2 regions of the Thalassotalea ponticola genome follow, and region 2 is predicted to be linked to the other one. Evidence: predicted binding sites of a transcription regulator. Region 2 holds the regulator's gene; the other holds the start of a gene.
The links. Region 2 encodes MetJ, which represses methionine synthesis genes. Its sites were predicted from a motif close to TAGACGTCTAGACGTCTA; they were not measured.

Region 1: a site for MetJ is predicted at 9,260-9,277, ahead of metA (homoserine O-succinyltransferase). Genes of this name have one in related genera too.

The regions. Positions count from the first base shown of each region.
Region 1 is NZ_CP166871.1:2,760,257-2,771,229, forward strand. It holds gene alaS (alanine--tRNA ligase) at 1-499, opposite strand, end outside; gene ACAY30_RS12045 (regulatory protein RecX) at 511-972, opposite strand; gene ACAY30_RS12050 (S41 family peptidase) at 1,220-4,498, shown strand; gene metH (methionine synthase) at 4,550-8,236, opposite strand; gene metA (homoserine O-succinyltransferase) at 8,257-9,192, opposite strand; gene ACAY30_RS12065 (S9 family peptidase) at 9,394-10,973, shown strand, end outside.
Region 2 is NZ_CP166871.1:3,181,096-3,192,068, forward strand. It holds gene metB (cystathionine gamma-synthase) at 11-1,165, opposite strand; gene metJ (met regulon transcriptional regulator MetJ) at 1,359-1,685, shown strand; gene ACAY30_RS14025 (malic enzyme-like NAD(P)-binding protein) at 1,754-3,001, opposite strand; gene ACAY30_RS14030 (hypothetical protein) at 3,192-3,776, shown strand; gene ACAY30_RS14035 (adenylosuccinate synthase) at 3,889-5,187, opposite strand; gene ACAY30_RS14040 (DUF2065 domain-containing protein) at 5,332-5,487, opposite strand; gene hflC (protease modulator HflC) at 5,657-6,541, opposite strand; gene hflK (FtsH protease activity modulator HflK) at 6,544-7,701, opposite strand; gene hflX (ribosome rescue GTPase HflX) at 7,819-9,105, opposite strand; gene hfq (RNA chaperone Hfq) at 9,136-9,378, opposite strand; gene miaA (tRNA (adenosine(37)-N6)-dimethylallyltransferase MiaA) at 9,562-10,515, opposite strand; gene mutL (DNA mismatch repair endonuclease MutL) at 10,540-10,973, opposite strand, start outside.

The DNA of each region.
Region 1 (10,973 bases), 420 kb from region 2:
ACTCGTATTTTTTACCGCCTTTTTTGTCACCAATGCGTACAATTTTTTCGGCAGGAACACCAATTTCTTGGTTCCAAATAGCGAATGCTTCGTCGTCGGTTTCGTACACAGTCACCATCAGCTTTTCAACAGGTAGCTGCAGTGTTTCGGTCAAGAACGCCCAAGCAAAACGAATTGCGTCTCGCTTGAAGTAGTCACCAAAACTAAAGTTACCTAACATTTCAAAGAAAGTGTGGTGACGTGCAGTGTAACCTACGTTTTCTAGGTCATTGTGTTTACCACCAGCGCGCACACAACGTTGAGAAGATGTAGCTCTTGTATAACTGCGTTTTTCCGCCCCTAGAAATGCATCTTTAAATTGCACCATACCCGCATTAGTAAATAGCAAGGTGGCGTCATTACCTGGTACTAGCGAACTGCTCGCAACGACTTGGTGTTGTTGTTTAGCAAAATGGTCTAGGAATGCCTGTCTAATTTGGGCACTGGATTTAATCATCATCTTCGTCCAATTTAATCTATGCTCATCGCAGCTGAGATCTGTTCGAAATCAAACCCGCGATATTGTAAAAATCTCATGCGTTTGGCTTTGTCTTTTTGATCAACAATGGCGTTATCAGCAAAACGCTTGTGATAAACCTGTTGCGCTAATTCAAACCAATCAACCGCTTCACTTGCAAATGCTTGGTTAATGACACTGCTGTGCAAGCCTTTTTGTTTTAATTCATTGTTGATGTAGGCGTAGCCATAGCCCTTGGCAATCCGTTGTCGCAACATACTTTGCGCGTAACGCAAATCGCTTTGAATATCATGCTCTTGTAGTTTATCGAGCACCACTTCAATGTCATCATCGGCAAAATCTTTTTGTCGTAATTTTTGCTTTAATTCGTCACGCGAATGCTCTCGACGAGCCAAATAATTATAGGCTGCCTTTTTCACTGCTTTGTTGATACTCGGCTCTGTTTGGCTTGTCACGGATAACCTTTTAATGTTTGAAAACTCGCCTATTTTACCGACATAAAAATAAAAATACAGTTGAATAGCCCAGGTATTTTCTGCAAAGCGAAAAAAACTGGTAAATTAACTAACTTTTTTCCAAATGCTAACGTATTAACGCTACAATCGAAACGATTACATACGCTGCGCGTCATTTTCATCCGGCTATGCCGTCGGCGATAATAAATATATAAAAAACAAAAACTAACACAATATAAGGGATCATATGAGGTTAAAGAAGTCGATCATTGCCGGCATCATCGCCCTAGCAACATCACCCGTTAATGCAAAGCAACAACTCGGTTATTTTAGCTCGCCTGCATTGCATCAAGATTCATTGGTGTTCACCGCTGAAGGTGATTTATGGCACAGCAAACTCAATTCAGGTAAAGCCCAGCGATTGACCACGCATGAGAGCATCGAGACCATGGCCAGTATTTCGCCAGACGGTCAATTTATTGCCTATGTTGCCAATTATGAAGGCTCAGATGAGGCTTACCTTATGCCGATAAACGGCGGCAAACCAACGCGCCTTAGCTATGAAAACTCGCGAGTACGCGTGCAAGGTTGGACGCCTTCAGGCGAGGTTATCTACGCCACTAATGCTGGTTTTGGTCCTGCGAATTACTGGACGCTAAAAACCGTCAACCCAGACACACGAGTAAGCAAAGATATCCCACTGGCTGATGCCATTGAAGGCGCTGTATCTAGCGATGGTAAATACCTATTTTTCACCCGCTTTGGTTTGCAAGTTACCGGCGACAACACAAAGGTTTATCGGGGTGGTGCGAAAGGCAAGCTTTGGCGTTGGCAAATGGGCAGTGAACAAGAAGCAACGCCATTAACCCAAAATCACCTAGGTTCAGTGCGTGAACCTATGTACTACAACAATAAAGTGTACTTTGTATCGGACGCCAGCGGCAGCGATAACCTATGGTCGATGAATATTGATGGTAGCGACAAAACGCAGCTAACGACGCACCGAGATTGGTCAATTCGCTTGGCATCGAATCACAACAATACCGTGGTTTACCAATTGGGCGCAGATATTCACCAATTTAACCTTGATGATAACAGCGATAAGCGCATTGACATATCACTTGTTTCTGATTTTAGCGAGCGCCAAGAGCGCTGGGACAATAAGCCGCTAAATTATTTTAACAACGCCGCAGTTGCCCAAAATGGTGACAAAGCGGTGATCACAGCCCGCGGTAAGTTAGCGGTCGCGACAGCAGATAAAAGCCGTTTAATTGAAATAAACACACCGGCACAAAGTCGCAGCCGTAGTGCGGTGTTATCGACAGACGGCAAGTACGTATTTGCTATAAACGACGCTAGTGGAGAACAAGAAATCTGGCGTTTCACTGCCAACGGCGCAGGTGAAGGTAAGCAACTTACCAAAAATGGTAACTCTTTTCGCTGGAATCTGTACCCGTCACCGGATGGAAAATACCTTGCTCACGATGACCGCAATGGCGATTTATGGTTGTTAAATTTGGACACTTTAGCGAACCGTAAAATTGCTAGCAACGGCAGCGGCTTTTCAGCATTTGACTCAGTTGTTTGGTCAAGCGATAGCACGCTAATTGCCTTTAGTGGTGAGCACACCGAACGCCAACGCCGTGGTGTGCGTTTATACTCTGTTAGTGAACAAGCTGAGCAATTTATTACCTCTGATAAATACGAGGCATTCTCACCGGCGTTTTCAACGGATGGGCAGTGGTTATACTTTATTTCTAACCGCCACTTTGCTTCATCACCTACCTCACCATGGGGCGATCGCAATTTAGGCCCGGCGTTTGATAAGCGCGGCCTAATTTATGCCTACCAACTTACTAAAGAAGCAAGCTTCCCGTTTAAAACATTAACTGAGCTTGATCACGCGGCGTCGGAAACAGACAATAATGATAAAGACCAGGACAATAAGGATAACGACAAAGCCAAAGTAAACTGGCAAGCGATTACCGACAAGCTTTACCAAGTACCCGTTGCAAATGGCAATTACGCGGATCTTAGCGTCAACGATAAAGGTCTATATGTCACCGTAAGAAATGGCACTAAACGCGACATTCAGTTTATTAAATACGCCAACCGCAAGATAAAAGCCGGCACCTACCTCAATGATGTTCGCGGGTATCAGTTAGCAGCCGATGGCAAAACGTTAATGGTTGCCAAGCGAGCGGGTGATGAAACAAAATTGTATTTATTACCCGCCGGTGAAAAAGCGCCCAAAGCGCTAGCCGATCACCAAGTTAATTCAGCACAATGGCAGTTATCGTTCTCGCCTGCCGATGAATGGCAACAAATGTTTGACGATGCATGGCTTATGCACCGCGAGTTTTTATTCGACGTCAATATGCGTGGTCTAGACTGGCAAGCGGTTAAAGAAAAATACCAACCTTTGGTTAACCGCATAACCTCGCGCAGCGAGTTAAACGATATTTTTGCGCAAATGATGGGCGAGCTCAATGCTCTGCACTCGCAAGTACGCGGTGGCGATATGCCAAAAGCAGATAACGCCGCCAACGGCAGCAGTTTAGGTGCGCGTTTTAGCGAGGTGAAAAACGGTGTTCGCATTGATGATATTTTTGATACCGATAAAGACCTACCATCGTTAGCATCACCATTAGCTAAAGCCGAAGTCGATGCCGTCGAGGGCGATATTATTACCCATATCAATAACCAAGCGATTGGTTCGTTAGTGGCAATGCACAAAGCTCTGCGCAATCAAGCTGGTAAGCAAGTGCTGTTAACCATACAGCGCAAAGGCAAAGCTCGCCAAACGGTTGTTGTACCGGTAACAACGCGTAGTGATGCCAATATGCGCTATCTCGATTGGGTAGAGCACAACAAGCAATTGGTCACTAAAGCCAATAACAATATTGGTTATTTACACATGAACGCCATGACTGCAAATGATATTAACAGCTTTGCTCGTGAGTTTTATGCCAATGTCGAAAAAGACGGCTTGATCATAGATGTGCGCCGAAACCGTGGCGGCAATATAGACAGCTGGCTAATTGAAAAACTATTACGCAAAGCATGGATGTTTTGGCAAGAGCGCGACAGCGCACCATACACCAATATGCAGCAAACCTTCCGTGGTCATTTAGTGGTGCTAACCGATCAGCTAACCTACTCTGACGGTGAAACCTTCTCGGCCGCTATTAAGTCACTTGGTTTGGCGCCGCTAATTGGTAAACAAACCGCAGGTGCCGGTGTATGGCTAACGGGTCGTAACCGTTTAACCGATAACGGTATGGCGCGAGTTGCAGAATTACCGCAATACTCACTAGACGGTACGTGGGTAGTAGAAGGTACTGGTGTGTCACCTGATATTGAGGTCGATAACCTACCATACGCTACCTTTAACGGCTTTGATGCCCAGCTACAAAAAGGTATTGAATACCTTAACGACAAACTAAAAGCTGAGCCTATTGCGCCACTAAACGCCAAGCCCATGCCAAAAACAGGCCCGGCAGCGGATGTGATTAAAATTCAGTAACTTCCGGTATTAGTTAGATTAGAAAAGGGCATCATTGATGCCCTTTTGTTTTTAAGGTTCGTAATTCAAATTCGGCGCGAGCCACTTTTCTGCTTCGCTTAATGACCAACCTTTGCGCTTGGCATAACTTTCGGCTTGTTGTTGGTCGACTTTTGCCACCGCAAAATACTTGCTTTGAGGATGGGCAAAGTACCAACCGCTGACGGCCGCTCCTGGCCACATGGCATAACTTGAGGTGAGCTGCATACCAATATTGTGTTCAACATTAAGCAAATCCCAAAGGGTTTGTTTTTCGGTGTGCTCAGGGCAGGCGGGGTATCCCGGTGCAGGACGAATACCTTGGTATTGCTCGCGGATTAATGACGCATTATCAAAGTCTTCATCAGGGCAGTAACCCCAATAGTGTTTGCGCACTTGCTCATGTAAATACTCTGCGCTCGCTTCGGCTAAGCGATCGGCAACCGCTTTGAGTAAAATAGAATTGTAGGTGTCGTGCTCAGCGTCGTACTTTGCCACTAAGTCATCAACACCAAACCCCGATGAGACGGCAAACGCGCCGATGTAATCGTCAATGTCTGAATCTTGGCTTGCTACGTAATCACTCAAACACCGGTTAAACTGACCTGCTGGTTTGGCGGTTTGTTGTCGCAAATGGGCGAGTCTCGCAATAACCTGCTGTTTGCTCTCGTCGGCGTAGACGACAATATCATCGCCGTCGCTCGCTGCTGGGAATAAGCCTAACACCGCTCGCGCTTCAATGCTGCTATTGGCAACTAACTCATCGAGCATGCGGTTGGCATCATTAAAAAGCTTACTGGCTTCTTCGCCAATCAGTTCATGTTCGAGAATGGCGGGGTATTTACCCGACAATTGCCAGGTTAAGAAAAATGGCGTCCAATCGATGTAATTACGCACGACATTTAAGTCAAGCCCATTCAATACCGTTACCCCAAGCTTATTCGGTTTAACGGGGGTGTAGTTGCTATAGTCGGCCACAAATGCATTAGCACGTGCATCAGCTAACGATATCAGTTCGCTACGAGGGCTTTTTTGTAAGTGGCGCTGACGAATGGTTTGGTACTCTTTTTCAGTGCGCTGCATTAAATCAGCTTTAAGTTTGTCATTTAACAGTGCGCTGACAACAGACACCGAACGCGAGGCATTGGCAACATATATCACAGGGTGTTGATATTGCTGATCAATCTTCACCGCAGTATGCGCCTTTGAGGTAGTCGCGCCGCCGATTAACAAAGGCAAATTAAAATCAAGGCGTTGCATTTCTTTCGCCACGTGTACCATCTCATCAAGACTTGGAGTAATAAGCCCTGACAAGCCAATGATATCAACCTCTTCTTGTTTAGCCACTTGTAAGATTTTCTCGCAGGGCACCATCACCCCAAGATCGATCACCTCAAAGTTATTGCACTGCAATACCACGCCAACAATGTTTTTACCTATGTCATGCACATCGCCTTTTACCGTTGCCAATAAAATTTTGCCATTGGATTTACTGGTGGTTTTGGTCGCTTCGATAAACGGTTGCAAATGCGCCACCGCTTGTTTCATTACTCGTGCAGATTTCACCACTTGCGGCAAAAACATTTGTCCTTCACCAAATAAGTCGCCAACGACATTCATGCCATCCATCAATGGCCCTTCAATCACTTGCAGCGGATGTTCAGCGCCGAGACGAGCCTGTTCGGTATCGGCAACGATATATTCATTAATGCCTTTCACCAATGCATGCTCTAAGCGTTTATTTACTGGTAACTCGCGCCACGCCAAATCAGCCTTAGATGTTTTCCCTGTCGCTTGGTCGCGATATTGTTCGGCTATGGTTAGCAACCGCTCAGTCGCGCCACTATCACGGTTAAGCACAACATCTTCAACAGCAACTAACAAATCTTTAGCTATGTCTTGATAAATCGCTAACTGACCAGCATTGACAATGCCCATATCCATGCCGTTTTTAATGGCGTGAAATAAAAACACCGCGTGAATCGCTTCGCGCACCGGGTTATTGCCGCGAAACGAGAACGACACATTGGACACGCCGCCCGAGATCATCGCGTGCGGTAAGGTTTGCTTTATTTCACGCGTAGCTTCGATAAAGTCGACCGCGTAGTTATCGTGCTCTTCGATGCCGGTGGCGATGGCAAAAATGTTTGGGTCAAAAATGATGTCTTCGGGTGGAAAGTTCAGCTCGTCGACCAAAATTCGATAGGCGCGCTGACAAATCTCCACTTTGCGCTGCTTAGTGTCCGCTTGACCTACTTCATCAAACGCCATAATGATAACGGCAGCACCATAACGGCGAATAAGCTCAGCTTGGCGTTTAAATTCTTGCTCGCCTTCCTTTAACGAGATGGAGTTAACAATGCCCTTGCCTTGTATACATTGCAGGCCAGCTTCAATAATCTCCCATTTTGACGAGTCGAGCATAATGGGCACTTTGGCAATATCCGGCTCGCCAGCAACAAGGTTGAGAAAGGTCACCATAGCCGCTTGACTATCAAGCATGCCCTCATCCATGTTGATGTCGATAATTTGTGCGCCGTTTTCCACCTGTTGTAACGCCACGGCTATGGCGTCATCGTATTTTTGTTCGGTAATAAGGCGCCTAAAAATAGCAGAGCCGGTAACATTGGTGCGCTCACCGACGTTTACAAACAAGCTGTTTTGATCAATATTCAACGCTTCTAAACCCGATAAGCGACAGGCGATAGGCTGCGACTTGACCACTCTTGGTTTAATATCTTTTACCGTATCAGCAATGCCTTTAATGTGCTCGGGTGTGGTACCACAACAACCGCCAACAATGTTTAAAAAACCTGATTCAGCCCACTCTTTAATATGCGCATTCATATCGGCCACTGTAAAGTCGTATTCACCAAAGGCGTTTGGTAATCCGGCATTGGGGTGTGCCGATATGGCAAAATCGCTGATATAACTGAGCTCTTCAATGTATTGGCGTAGCTCCACGGGACCAAGCGCACAATTAAGGCCGATCGCAATTGGATTAGCATGACGCAGTGAGTTATAAAACGCCTCTGTCGTTTGGCCGGAAAGTGTCCGTCCCGAAGCATCGGTGATGGTGCCGGAGATCATAATTGGTAAACGCATTTGACATTCGGCAAAGACCTCTTCAACGGCAAAAATGGCGGCCTTAGCGTTTAACGTATCGAAGATGGTCTCAATCATAATGATATCAACGCCGCCGTCGATCAGTGCTGCGGTAGATTCGCGATACGCTAAGGCGAGTTCATTAAAACTGATGTTGCGAAATGCCGGATTATTAACGTCTGGCGAAATAGAACAGGTGCGATTGGTCGGCCCTAACACCCCTGCAACAAAACGCGGTTTGTGCGGCTCAAGCTTGGTGATTTCATCGGCCACTTGGCGAGCTATACGGGCAGCTTGTAAATTGATTTCGGCCGATAACTCTTGCATATCGTAATCTGCCATGGCAATGCGTGTGGCATTAAAGCTGTTGGTTTCGATGATATCCGCACCAGCGAGCAAGTATTGACGATGGATGTCTTTGATTGCCTCAGGTTGGGTTAGTACCAGTAAATCGTTATTGCCCTTTACGTCACAATGCCACTTGGCAAAGCGCTCACTGCGAAAATCACGCTCGCTAAACTGGTGTTGCTGAATCATCGTCCCCATGGCGCCATCGAGGACTAATATGCGCTGTTGTAATTGTTGTTCTATTAATAATGCCGATGCTGATTTCACAAGATTTCCTAACTGAGCCACTATCGTTTAACGGTTTGCGTATTGCCGTGCTGCAATTGATATGGAGTAATCTGATACACGTAGTAATTAAGCCAATTGGTAAATAACAAGCTACCGTGACTGCGCCAACTATTGACCGGTGTGTTTATTGGGTCATCGTCCGGATAATAGTTTTCAGGACAGTGAGGCGATACGCCAGAAGCTAAGTCACGTTGATATTCGTCGTTTAACGTGGTGGCGTCATACTCGGGATGGCCGGTCACAAACACGTGTTTCTTATCTTTTGTCGCCGCTAAATAGACTCCGGCTTGCGCCGAGTGCGCTAATATGGCTAGTTGCTCGACTTGCTTATAGGTATCCAAGGGTAGTTGCCCAAACCGAGAATGGGGTACTAGAAAGTACTCGTCAAATCCCCGGGTTAACGGTTCGTTGGCGACCATGGTTTGATGGCGATAAACCCCGGATAGCTTGGTTTGTCGCAATTGTCGCTCGATGCCAAAGCGATAGTACAATGCAGCGTGCGCTGCCCAACACGAATACAGAGTTGAGGTAACGTGGCTGTTAGCCCACGCGAATACGTCACATATTTTTTGCCAGTAGGAAACCTGCTGGTACTCCAGTTGAGCAAGTGGTGCGCCAGTAATAATTAACCCATCGTAACGCTTGTGCTTAATATCATCAAATAGTACATAAAACGCATCTACATGGGCTTTGGCAGTATGCTTTGGCTCATTGAGATGAAGACGCACTAAATCCACATTTACTTGTAGCGGTGTATTTGACAACATGCGCAGTAATTGAATTTCGGTTTCAATTTTATTGGGCATTAAGTTGACAATCGCTAACTGCATCGGTCGTATATCTTGGCTCTGCGCTCGCCCTTGTGACATAACAAAGATATTTTCATTAGCCAAAACCGACAATGCCGGTAGGCTATCCGGTATTTTTATTGGCACAAATATCTCCTTAAGTCGCTTACTGTCTTCTTTTTATACTACTAAACACCCACTACAAGTCAACATCTAAACGTATAGACGTCTAAATAAAAGAGTTCGTTAGGGCCATCATTTACTCGCCATTGTATTGAAAATAAACGACAAACGTGTTAAAAAACAGACAACTTTTAACAAAATAATAACTTAAATAATAGGGATGTTATGAAGCTACTTCAGCGCATATTCGCCATACTTATCAGCTTAAGCGTCACGTCAGTTCAGGCGATCGAGCTGCACGATTTTGCTCGTGATATCGAAAACGATCTGATCAGAATCTCTCCAAATGGTAAGCACATTGCCATTCGCTCCGTCAACGAAGGCAAAAGAAACTTGGTGTTTGTTGATACCAAGACCAAAAAAGTAACCTATGCGGTTAACATGTCGGGTGAAGAGAGTATCGGCTATTTCGATTGGGTAAATGATGAACGTGTGGTGATCAGCATTAACTCATTTTACGGACCGTTAGACCTAACCTACTCTACGGGTCGTTTATTTGCGGTCAACTACGATGGCAGTCAGCCTGAATCAATATTTGGCGCAACTGCTGCGGTAACCGAGACCAGTTCAATACGAGGTCGAACAGGAAGTAAAGTATCTGCCGGTCACGCCTATATTGCCTCGCTTTATAAACAAGACCCTCGAAAAATTATTATTAGTGTGAGTCCCTGGCAAAATGCACGACATAAAGAGGCCGCCAACGCGGAGATCTACCTGCTTGACGTTTATACCGGCAAACAACGCAAACTGTTGCGCTCGCCAGGTCGAGGTAATGATATACTTCTTGATCACAATGGTGAAGTGCGATTTGCGCAGGGTGTTAATGTCGATAGAACTCAAGACCTGTTTTACCGAGACGTCGACGGTGAATGGCAATCGTTTGATGTTGGTCTAGATACCTCTGATGGTGATATCGACCCACAGGGATTCTCCGCAGACAATGACAAAGTGTATTTCATTTACTACAACAGTGGTGATACCGGAACCTTGTATTCTTATCAATTTTCAACGCAAAAATTGCATAAGATTTATCACAACGAGTACGTTGAAATCAGTGATGTGTTAACCAACTACAAAAACCAACCCTATGGTATTCGCATCGACGAAGACTACTCAAACTATCTGATTTTTAACGATAAGGTAGAGCACGCGAATGTACACAAAAACCTGTACGCCGCGTTTAAAGGCGACTCGGTCGAGATCACCAGTGCTACCGAAGACGGCAAAATTCTCACCGTATATGTGTCTGGTGATCGCAACCCAGGTACGTATTATTTATACAATACTGAAACCAATAAAGCCCAGTTTCTCACCCACCGAGCAAGCTGGCTTGATCAGAAAAAGCTTGCCCGAGTTGAGCCGTTTCACTTTACCAGTCGCGACGGCTTGAAGTTAACCGGTTATTTGACCTTACCAAATGGTAAGAAAGATGCTAACTTACCACTTATTGTTCACCCACACGGTGGACCGCACGGGCCACGTGATTATTGGGAATACGACTGGCGTACCCAAGCCATAGCATCTCAGGGTTATGCGATATTGCAAGTCAACTTTCGCGGTTCTGGCGGATACGGTGCAACATTTGAGCAAGCAGGCTATCAAGAGTGGGGACGCAAAATTCAACACGACATAATTGATGCCACTAAGTGGGCTATCGCCAGTAAGGTTGCCGATAAAAATCGAATTTGTATTTGGGGTGGCAGTTTTGGTGCTTATTCCGCGGTGCAAAGCGCTATTTTAGCGCC
Region 2 (10,973 bases):
GTCAAAGCTGTTAAGTCAAAGCGTCTAACGCCTGTTTGAGATCAGCGACGATATCAAGTGCCGACTCAATCCCCACTGATAAGCGCAGTAACGACGGCGAAATTCCCGCTTGTTGTTGCGCTTTGGCATCCATGCCTGCGTGAGTCATCGTTGCTGGATGAGCAATAAGCGATTCCACCCCGCCTAGTGATTGAGCCAAGGTAATTAAGGTTAACGAGCTAACAAACTGACGCAGCTGCTGATCTTGTCCCGCCAGTTCAAAAGACACCATAGAGCCGTAGCCAATTTGTTGTTTACTCGCAATATCATGCCCTTGATGATCGCTAAGCCCCGGATAGTACACTTTCGCCACCTGTTTATGGGTGGTTAGCAACTGCAGTACCGCTTGGGTATTAGCACTGTGCTGCACAATGCGCAGCGGCAGCGTTTTTATACCGCGTAGGGTTTGATAAGCATCAAACGCACCGCCGGTAACACCGATGCAGTTTGCCCACCACGCTAGCTCTTCACCAAGCGCTCGATGTTTGCAAATGAGAGCGCCACCAACGACATCCGAGTGGCCGTTGATAAACTTGGTGGTTGAGTGAATAACAATATCTGCACCGTGCTCTAACGGTCTTTGTAGCTCTGGCGATAAAAACGTATTGTCGACAGCAACAACGGCATCAACACAACGTGCCAACTCACAAATTTGGGCGATATCAACAATGCGCAGCAATGGATTACTTGGCGTTTCAACAAGTATCACCTTGGGCTTTTTACGCAATGCCAAACGCACTGCGTCAAGGTCGGTTTGATCGACGATATCAACGATAAACTGGCCGCGTTTGGCCAAATGGGTGAATAACCGGTAACTACCACCATAACAATCGTGGGGGATCAAGATTCGATCGCCACTGTGCAATAGTTGACACAACAGTAAAATCGCAGCCATACCGGTATTGGTAACGATTGCATGTCGCCCACCTTCGAGATCGGCTAAGACACTGGCGAGTGTATAGGTAGTCGGATTTGCTGTGCGCGCATAGTCAAACTGACGTTTTTGGTTAAAACCTTTGAGGCTATACGTCGTCGACATGTGTAGCGGTGCCACCACGGCACCGTAGTGCGCGTCGCGATTAATGCCCGCTTGAGCGGCAATGGTTGCACTTTGTCGCTTACTCATCGTCAGCCTCTCAAAATAGATGTTTAGACGTCTATAAATCTATAACTAAAAAATCATCCGGTCAAGAAAATATAGACATCTAAACGTCTTTGCTGTTGAATATTGACTAACATCGCATATTCAGTACAATTTGTAGAACAGTTATCAGCGCCAATATTGCCACTGATACATTGCAAAAATTAAGGGAACTCAAATGGCTGACTGGAACGGTGAATACATTAATCCATACGCACCACATGGTAAAAAAAGTGAGCAAGTGAAAAAAATCACGGTCTCCATACCGCTGCGCGTATTAAAAGTACTGACGGATGAAAGAACTCGCCGGCAAGTGAACAACTTGCGTCACGCAACCAATAGTGAATTATTGTGTGAGGCATTTTTACATGCCTTTACTGGGCAACCCCTGCCCAGCGATGAAGATCTGGCTAAAGACAACGAACATCAATTGCCAAAAAGTGTGCGCGAAGCGCTAGAGCAACAGGGCATTACCGATTTTTCCCCGTTTGAAGAAAACGACTAAAAAAAAAGTGCGTTATACGCACTTTTTTTATGTCTTGGCAAAATCTAGACCACACAGAGCTGCAGACCCTAGTCTATATTCATATAGTTAGTCGGCAGATCGATGCCCGCCACACCAGACTCGACAGCGGCTTTTGCCACGGCCAAGGCAACTTTTGGTAGTAAGCGAGGATCCATCGGTTTGGGAATAATGTATTGCTTGCCAAATTCTAATGTTGCGCAGCCACTGGCACGCAGCACAGAATCAGGAACGTCTAAGCGGGCAATTTGACGAATCGCCTCAACAGCGGCAACTTTCATCGCATCATTGATTTGTCGAGCTCGAACGTCTAGCGCCCCGCGAAAGATAAACGGAAAACACAACACGTTGTTGACCTGATTTGGGTAATCGGAACGGCCTGTGGCCATAATTAAATCATCTCGGGTAGCGTGCGCAAGTTCAGGTTTTATTTCAGGGTCGGGGTTAGAGCACGCGAATACAACCGGATTTTCAGCCATCAGTTTTAATTGCGGTGCAGATAACAAATTAGCACCCGACACTCCGACAAATACGTCGGCGCCATCGATGACGTCGTCTAGGGTACGCTTGTCGGTATTGTTGGCAAATAACTTTTTAAACTCATTTAAATCATCGCGACGAGTGTGGATGACTCCCTTGCGGTCAAGCATGTAGATGTTTTCGCGTTGCGCACCACAGGTGATCAGTAGCTCCATGCAAGCGATAGCGGCGGCGCCCGCTCCCATACAAACAATCTTGGCAGACTTGAGTTGCTTACCTTGAATGTCTAGCGCATTGAGCAAGGCGGCGGTAGTGACAATCGCGGTACCGTGTTGATCATCGTGAAAAACAGGGACTTTACAACGCTCTATTAGTGCTTTTTCGATGGCAAAACACTCAGGCGCTTTAATATCTTCAAGGTTGATCCCGCCAAAGGTATCGGCAATATTCGCTACCGTATTAATAAAGTCTTCTGTGGTGTTGTGTTTAACTTCGATATCAAACGAGTCGATATCGGCAAAGCGTTTAAACAACAGCGCCTTGCCTTCCATTACCGGTTTCGAGGCCAGAGGTCCTAAATTGCCGAGACCGAGAATAGCTGTGCCATTACTGATCACTGCGACAGTATTGCCTTTGTTGGTATAGCGATATACAGCATCGCTGTTGTCAGCTATTTCGCGCACTGGTTCAGCCACACCAGGGCTATACGCCAGAGACAAATCATCAACCGTATCTGCCGCCGTAGTCAGGGCGACACTGATTTTGCCGGGTTTCGGGTGAGCGTGGTAGTCGAGGGCTTTTTGACGAAGATCTGTCATTGATATATCCTTTGCTATTAAGCTATAGGTTGTTATGTGTATCGGGGATTGTAATTTTTCCGTATGTTACATGAAAACTTACCAAATAGTTATCAGAAACAGGTCGTACTTTATCGACCGAGCTAGGGTCTTACCAATATCCAACCGAGCGGTTAGGCTGAGTCAACACAACAATAACAGAGAATCTTTTATGATAGGTAAAGCACCGGTCTTATTTGCCGTTGCCATCGCGGTCAGTCTATGGCCATTGACAGGCAACGCCAACAGCCAAGCTCAACACCAGTTCTTTCAGTCGTTGACGCGATTGTGTGGTCAAGCGTTTTCAGGGCAAGTGATCACCGATTCAAGTGATAGTGAAAACTTTGCCAATAAGCAGCTAATTATGCATGTGCGACAATGCTCAGAGAACGCAATTGCAATTCCTTTTTATGTCGGTGACGATGCTTCTCGTACTTGGCTGATCACTAAAACCAATGATGGCTTGCAACTTAAGCACGATCATCGCCATAAAGATGGCACAGCTGATAAGTTGACCATGTACGGTGGTATCACTGAGGATGACGGTTGGCCACAATTACAAAGCTTTGTCGCCGATGATGACAGTAAGCAACTGTTTGTCGAAATGCAATTATTTGAATCAATAGATAATACTTGGCGAATCGCAATTTACCCTGAGCGCTTTAGTTATCAGTTAGTACGCTCTGGACGGGTGTTTCGAGTAGACTTTGATTTAACCAAACCAATTCCCCCACCTCCACCACCTTGGGGTCACTAATCGCCCTGCACCGCATCGCTGCGCATTGCGCAGAGCAAATAGGTTGTGAGAGAAAGACGAGAAGTGTGGAAACAAAAAAGCCGGCTAATGCCGGCTTTTTGTTTGAATCATTTTACTCGTCAAATGGATTGACTAAAATCATCGTTTCAACTCGGTCAGGACCCGTTGAAATAATATCAATCGGCACGCCGGTTACTTCCTCTAAGCGCTTGATATACGCTACCGCGTTGGCAGGAAGTTGGTCAAAAGACGTTGCGCCAACGGTTGACTCGTCCCAACCAGGCATAGTTTCGTATACCGGCGTAATGTTCTCATAACCTTCAGCGGCCATTGGTGGTACCGTCAGTACCTCACCATCTGCTGTTTTATAGCCAGTACAGATCTTTAACTCTTTTAATCCGTCAAGAACGTCAAGCTTGGTTAAACAGAAACCACTAATCGAGTTTACTTGTACTGCACGGTGCATAGCTACGGCATCGAACCAACCACAACGTCGCTCTCGACCTGTTGTTGCGCCAAATTCATGACCAACGGTACCCAAGTGATTACCGATTTCATCGTTTAATTCGGTTGGGAACGGACCTGAGCCTACGCGCGTTGTGTACGCTTTAGTGATACCAAGCACGTAATCAAGGTAGCGAGGACCAAAACCACAGCCTGTTGCTACACCGCCAACGGTGGTATTTGATGAAGTAACATAAGGATAGGTACCGTGATCGATATCAAGTAATGTGCCTTGTGCGCCTTCAAACATGATTGACTCGCCATTTTTGCGAGCTTGATCTAGCGTCTCGCTGACATCGTTCATCATCGCAATGATAGTCGGTGCGATAGCCATCACTTCTTGGTAAACGGTTTCAACGTCTAGAGCGTCTGCTTTGTAGTAGCTGGTTAGCACAAAGTTATGGTATTCCATAATCTCAGCTAATTTTGCTTTGAATGATTCAGCATCTAATAAATCGCCAACACGAAGACCGCGACGGGCAACTTTGTCTTCGTAAGCAGGACCGATACCGCGACCTGTGGTACCAATCTTCTTCGATCCACGAGCGTGTTCACGAGCATTGTCTAAGGCAATGTGGTACGGCATGATTAACGGACAGGCATCACTAATAAGCAAACGCTCGCGCACTGGAACGCCGCGCTCTTCTAGCATGCTAATTTCTTTCATTAACGCTGTTGGGCATAACACAACACCATTACCGATCAAGCATTTAACGTTTTCGCGTAAAATACCTGATGGAATTAAATGAAGTACGGTTTTTTCACCGTTTACGATTAGAGTATGACCCGCGTTGTGACCACCTTGATAACGAACAACGTATTTCGCTTTATCCGTTAACAAGTCTACAACTTTACCTTTACCTTCGTCACCCCACTGGGTGCCTAAAACAACGACGTTTTTGCCCATAATATATTTTGCAAATCACCAAAAAAATTGAGGTCGAATTCTAACAAATACATTATCCTAGATCATCTTTTTTGTGTGATTTTTTACCTTCAATTGTCAGCGAAAAGTGACGATAAATTAAGTTATCGCGACCAATAGATAAGACTAACCGTACAACCACAGCATAATGATAGCACCTAATCCTACCAATAGCAGACCAATTTGGCGGATTTGGCTGGTTGGCTCATTGGCCAGTTTTAACATAAAACTCTGCCAGCGATTTGGAAAGAGCAATGGCGCAAGTCCTTCAAAGATAAACATAAGTGCAACCGCGCTTAGTAAAATGTCATAGCTCATCGTGGGTATAGTCAACCGTGGTAAGTACAACCCTAAGCAACACAGTTACCGCGATTGACGGCAGGATGAATCGGCTTATTGGCTGTTGTGTTATTGATGAAAAAAAGCCCACAAACATGTGGGCTTATTTCGTTTACTGGTCTTTACTGTTGTCTTTGAGATAGTGGAAAAAGTCACTGTCTGGTTTGACAATCATGATGTCGCCCTTGTTGCTAAAGCTTTTTTCATACGCTTCTAAACTGCGCACAAAAGAATAGAACTCAGGATCTTTGTTAAATGAATCAGAGTATATCTTAGCTGCTAGCGCATCACCCTCACCTCGTACTTCAAACGCCGTTTTATTGGCATCCGCTATCATGATGGCGATTTTTTTGTTGATCGTCGCTTCAATTACCGCCGCTTTCTCACGACCTTTCGAGCGATGCTCTTTGGCAACAACTTCACGTTCTGCACGCATACGTTGGTAAATTGAATTACTAACTTCGCCAGGTAAGTTAATGCGCTTTACGCGGACATCGATAACTTCAATACCCAACTCCGCCTTTGACGACTCAGCGCTGACCATGGCTTCTTCCATTAGTGAATCGCGGTCACCCGATACGATTTGTTTAATGGTGCGCGAACCAAACTCCGTTCTCAAGCCGTTGTTTACCTTTTGCTTTAACAACACTTCGGCATTGTTAAAGTTACCACCACTGGTACGCACGTAGAACGTCGGGAAGTCAACAATACGCCATTTGACGTAGCTGTCTACTAACACGTCTTTTTTCTCAGCAGTAACGAAACGGTCTGCTTGATCATCAAGGGTTTGAATGCGCGCATCTAGCTTATTTACACGCTCGATAAGCGGTATTTTGAAGTGCAAGCCAGGTTCGTAAATCTTTACATCACCATTGCTGTCGCGTTTGATTTTAGAAAATTGAAAGACAATCGCTTTCTCTGCTTCGTTAACCACAAATACCGATGATACGGTCAATAAACCGAGTACAACTAGCACAATAAGTGAGAAATTCTTCATGATTAATTACCTCCTCGGTTAAAACGATCATTACGCGAAGAGTTTGAATTTACGCTCGAGTTTTGTCCTTGTGTCGGTACACGCGGAACGAGAGGAGCAGCTTCTCGTTTGAAGTTTTGCACCGCACCTGACGCTTGTTGTTGCATAATTTTGTCGAGTGGCAAGTACATCATGTTGTTACCGCCTTCAACATCAACCATAACTTTTGACGTGTTGGAGTAAATCTTTTCCATTGCGCTTAAGTACAAGCGTTGACGAGTTACCTCTGGTGCCGCTTGATATTCCGGTAGCAATTTATCAAATTTAGCCACATTACCTTGAGCCGCGAGTACCACTTGATCGCGATACGCTAGCGCTTCTTGTTCGATGCGTTTCGCCTCACCTCGAGCCTTCGGCTCGGCTGATAGCGCATACGCTTCAGCTTCTAGAATAAAACGCTCTTCGTCCTCTCGTGCGGCAATCGCATCGTCAAAGGCGTCTTTTACTTGTTCAGGTGGACGGGCATCTTTAAAGTTAACATCGGTTAATAATAGACCCATGTTGTAAGGCTCGATTACCTTTTCAAGTTCTGCGCGAACCGCTTGACGCACGCGTTCACGACCTGAGGTAAGTACCTCATCCATTTTCGAATGACCGACAACATAGCGAATAGCACTATCAAATGCGTGCTCTAAACTGCCATCGGCATCAGTGACGTTAAACAAATAATTGCGCGCGTCAATAATCCGATACTGTACTTGCATCTCAACACGCACGACGTTTTCGTCTTCGGTCAGCATAAAACCGCTAGCGGGTAAGTTACGAGTGGTTTGCACATCAACCGGGATTACGCGTTGGATAAACGTCGGTTGCCAGTGAATACCCGGTTCAACCAACCCGTTAAACTCACCAAATTGCAAAACCACGCCTTTTTCGGCTTCTTTGATAGTGTAAAATCCACTGATCGCCCAAACCACCAAGGCAATAATAACGATCAAACCGGCACCAAGGCTGCTAAATTTATTGCCGCCAGATTTGCCCGGTTTGTTACCACCAAACACGCCGCCAAACTTGTTGCCTAAATCTTTAAGCAATTCATCGAGATCCGGTGGACCTTGATCACGCCCACCTTTGTTTTTCCAGGGATCATTATCGTTCTTCCCCGGTTCATTCCAAGCCATTCTGGTCTCCGTTATTAGCAATTGTTATTGTCAGGCAAATCATTGCCTTATATTAAATCAATTATAGTCAATTAATAATACTATCAATAGCCTAGGGGTTGTGTATTTTTGCAACCCCTAACGCTGGATAAAGGTTTCAAGTTCCGCTTTACCAGCTTTCAGTAATTTGTTCCACTCGCGTTCAGGCAGCGTTATTCTCAGCAAGCAGTTGCCATGCTCGTCATATTGCTCGTCCTTTATGCAGTGTAGTTGATAAAAGGTACCGCGCCATTTGCCGTTCACTGGCGGAATTTTTAATGTGTAATCAACAACATCTACCGCAAGTAACTCGCTTAACGCTTGATTCAACAGCTCTATGCCCAAATTTGCTTGCGCTGACAACCAAACGCGAATCGGCTTGCCGTGCTCGTCTCTGTCAATACGCGGCGCTACGTCATCGAGTTTATCAATTTTATTACAAACCAATAATTGTTCGATGTCATCGGCACCTATTTCGGTCAACACGCTATCGACTTGCGCCATGTTATCGGCTCGTCTTTCATCTGCAATATCAACAACATGCAACTGTATTTCGGCCTCACGAGTCTCGGTTAATGTGGCTTTAAATGCGGCCACTAGATCATGGGGCAAATGACGGATAAATCCCACTGTGTCAGCTAGAATAATCGGTCCAACATCCTCTATATGGAGGCGACGTACAGTTGGATCAAGGGTTGCAAATAATTGATCGGCTGCATATACCTGTGCGTCGGTAATGCGATTGAATAGGGTCGACTTACCGGCGTTGGTATAACCAACCAATGATACGGTTGGTATTTCTGCTCGTTCGCGCGCGCGGCGTCCTTGTTGCCGTTGCTTTTCAACTCGCTCTAATCGCTGTCTTATGGTTTGCATGCGTTCGCGCAGCAGTCGCCTATCCGTCTCCAACTGTGTCTCACCGGGCCCGCGCAAACCAATACCGCCTTTTTGACGCTCAAGGTGAGTCCACCCGCGAATCAATCGGCTACTGATATGCTTTAATTGCGCCAGCTCAACTTGCAATTTACCCTCATGGGTGCGCGCTCGCTGGGCAAAAATATCGAGAATCAAGGTTGTTCGATCGATAACCCGACATTCACACAGCGCTTCGAGATTTTTCTCTTGAGATGGCGATAACGCATGATTAAATAGGATCACATTGGCATTAAACATGTTAACCGCATCGCGAATTTCTTCCGCCTTACCCGAACCGACAAAATATTTGGGATGTGGCGTATCGCGCTTTCCGGTAACAACATTTAACGCAGTAACGCCCGCAGAGGACACCAGCATTTCAAATTCTGATAAGTCTTCGCGAGCGTTTTCTTGAGGAAAATCTATGTGAACAAGTACTGCTTGCTCACCTGCTTGATGTCTATCAAACAAATGAACAACTCCAATTCATTTTCATTAAATCTATTCCGCAGATTGATTTCCATCAGCAGGCGCTGTATTCACCGCTCGTGACGGGACGACAGTCGAAATTGCGTGCTTATAAACCATCTGACTAACTGTATTTTTTAATAAAATTACAAACTGATCAAACGACTCTACCTGACCTTGCAATTTAATACCGTTCACTAAGTAAATTGCTACAGGAATGCGGTCGCGACGTAATGCGTTTAAAAATGGGTCTTGTAGTGATTGCCCTTTCGCCATTAGTTTGGCTCCTTATTGTTATTGTTAATCCAATTAACTTACCTTTGATATCAATTAAGCCATCAACCTAGATGACCGTCTCCCCACGCTTTTCGAAAAGCGATGAGTGAGCTACATACAACGAGCTTTTTAAGTATACACGAGAATTTTAACTTTGCTAATCAAGAAACTAAGAGTAAATAATTAAAGTTTATTCGATTCGTTTATAACCTCTAAAACGCGATCTAAGTTGTTGTCATCATTGGTAGTTAACCATGTTAAATTCGGCCAACTTCGCAACCAGGTCAGTTGTCTTTTAGCCAATTGGCGGGTGGCACAAACACCTCTAAAGACCATTTCATCACGATCGTATTCACCGTGTAGGTATTGCCACATTTGACGATAGCCGACACAGCGTATAGACGGTAAATCGTCGGTTAAGTCACCGCGTTTAATTAAGTTTTCAACTTCCTGCTCAAACCCTTGTTCAAGCATGATGTCGTAACGCAACTCAATGCGTTGATGTAATTCGCTGCGCTCTGTTGGTGCTATCGCAAATTGAACAATATTTCCTTCTAGCCCCTGCCCTTTGGTCGCCGTCAGTTGCGTCATTGTTTTGCCACTAATGCGATAAACTTCGAGGGCGCGCGTTAGGCGCTGTGGGTCATTGGGGTGGATGCGCTCAGCTGACACGGGATCAACTTGTGCTAATAACTGATGAATATACTGCCAACCGTGTTCGGCGGCTTCTGTCTCGATTTGTGCGCGAATGTCGGCATCCGCCTTGGGTAACGGAGAAATGCCTTCGAGCAAACTTTTAAAGTACATCATCGTCCCACCAACGAGTAGCGGAATGCGACCTTTGCTTTGAATGTCGGCAATTTCCTTTTTTGCATCGCGAACAAAATCCGCTGCCGAGTAGCTGTCGGCAGGGTCGATAATATCGACTAATCGATGCGGATACTGGCTGAGCTCATCCGCCGTTGGCTTGGCACTGCCAATATCCATGCCTTTGTAGATCAACGCTGAGTCGACACTGATGATATCGCAAGGTAAAACATCACAAAGCTTGAATGCCAAGTCTGTTTTACCCGAGGCGGTGGGTCCCATAATACAGATAATGGGTGGCTTGGACACTGCAGATAAGTGCTGATTCATTTGCTCGCTCGCAGATAACAAGGTTTAAGACTGAAGTTGCTGAGCCTCAGATGTAAGGTCTATTACCTTTGAATTCAAGCGTATGTAGGTAAAAAGATCAAAGTTTTCTAATTGAGTCGCACTGGCAATAAGCTTTTCAACCATCGCCAACTCAAACCCTTGGCGACATTTTATCTCTGCTACCGCACCAAGCCAATGTTCGGTTTTCTCGGCGTTGTGTTGGCGCAAGTGGTTCAATAAGGCGATAAAACTTTCACTAATGTCTTGTTCTCGCATTTGCGCTGGGTACTGTTTAATCACCACTTTGCCCGCTGAAACGGCTAACTGAATACCAATAAACTCAAACTCTTGTATATGTTGTTCGATAAATTGCCGTTGTTCGCTGTCTAATTTTACCGCGACCGGTAACAACAGGCGTTGTGATACTAAGCCCTGGGGATACTGACTGCTCAATTGCC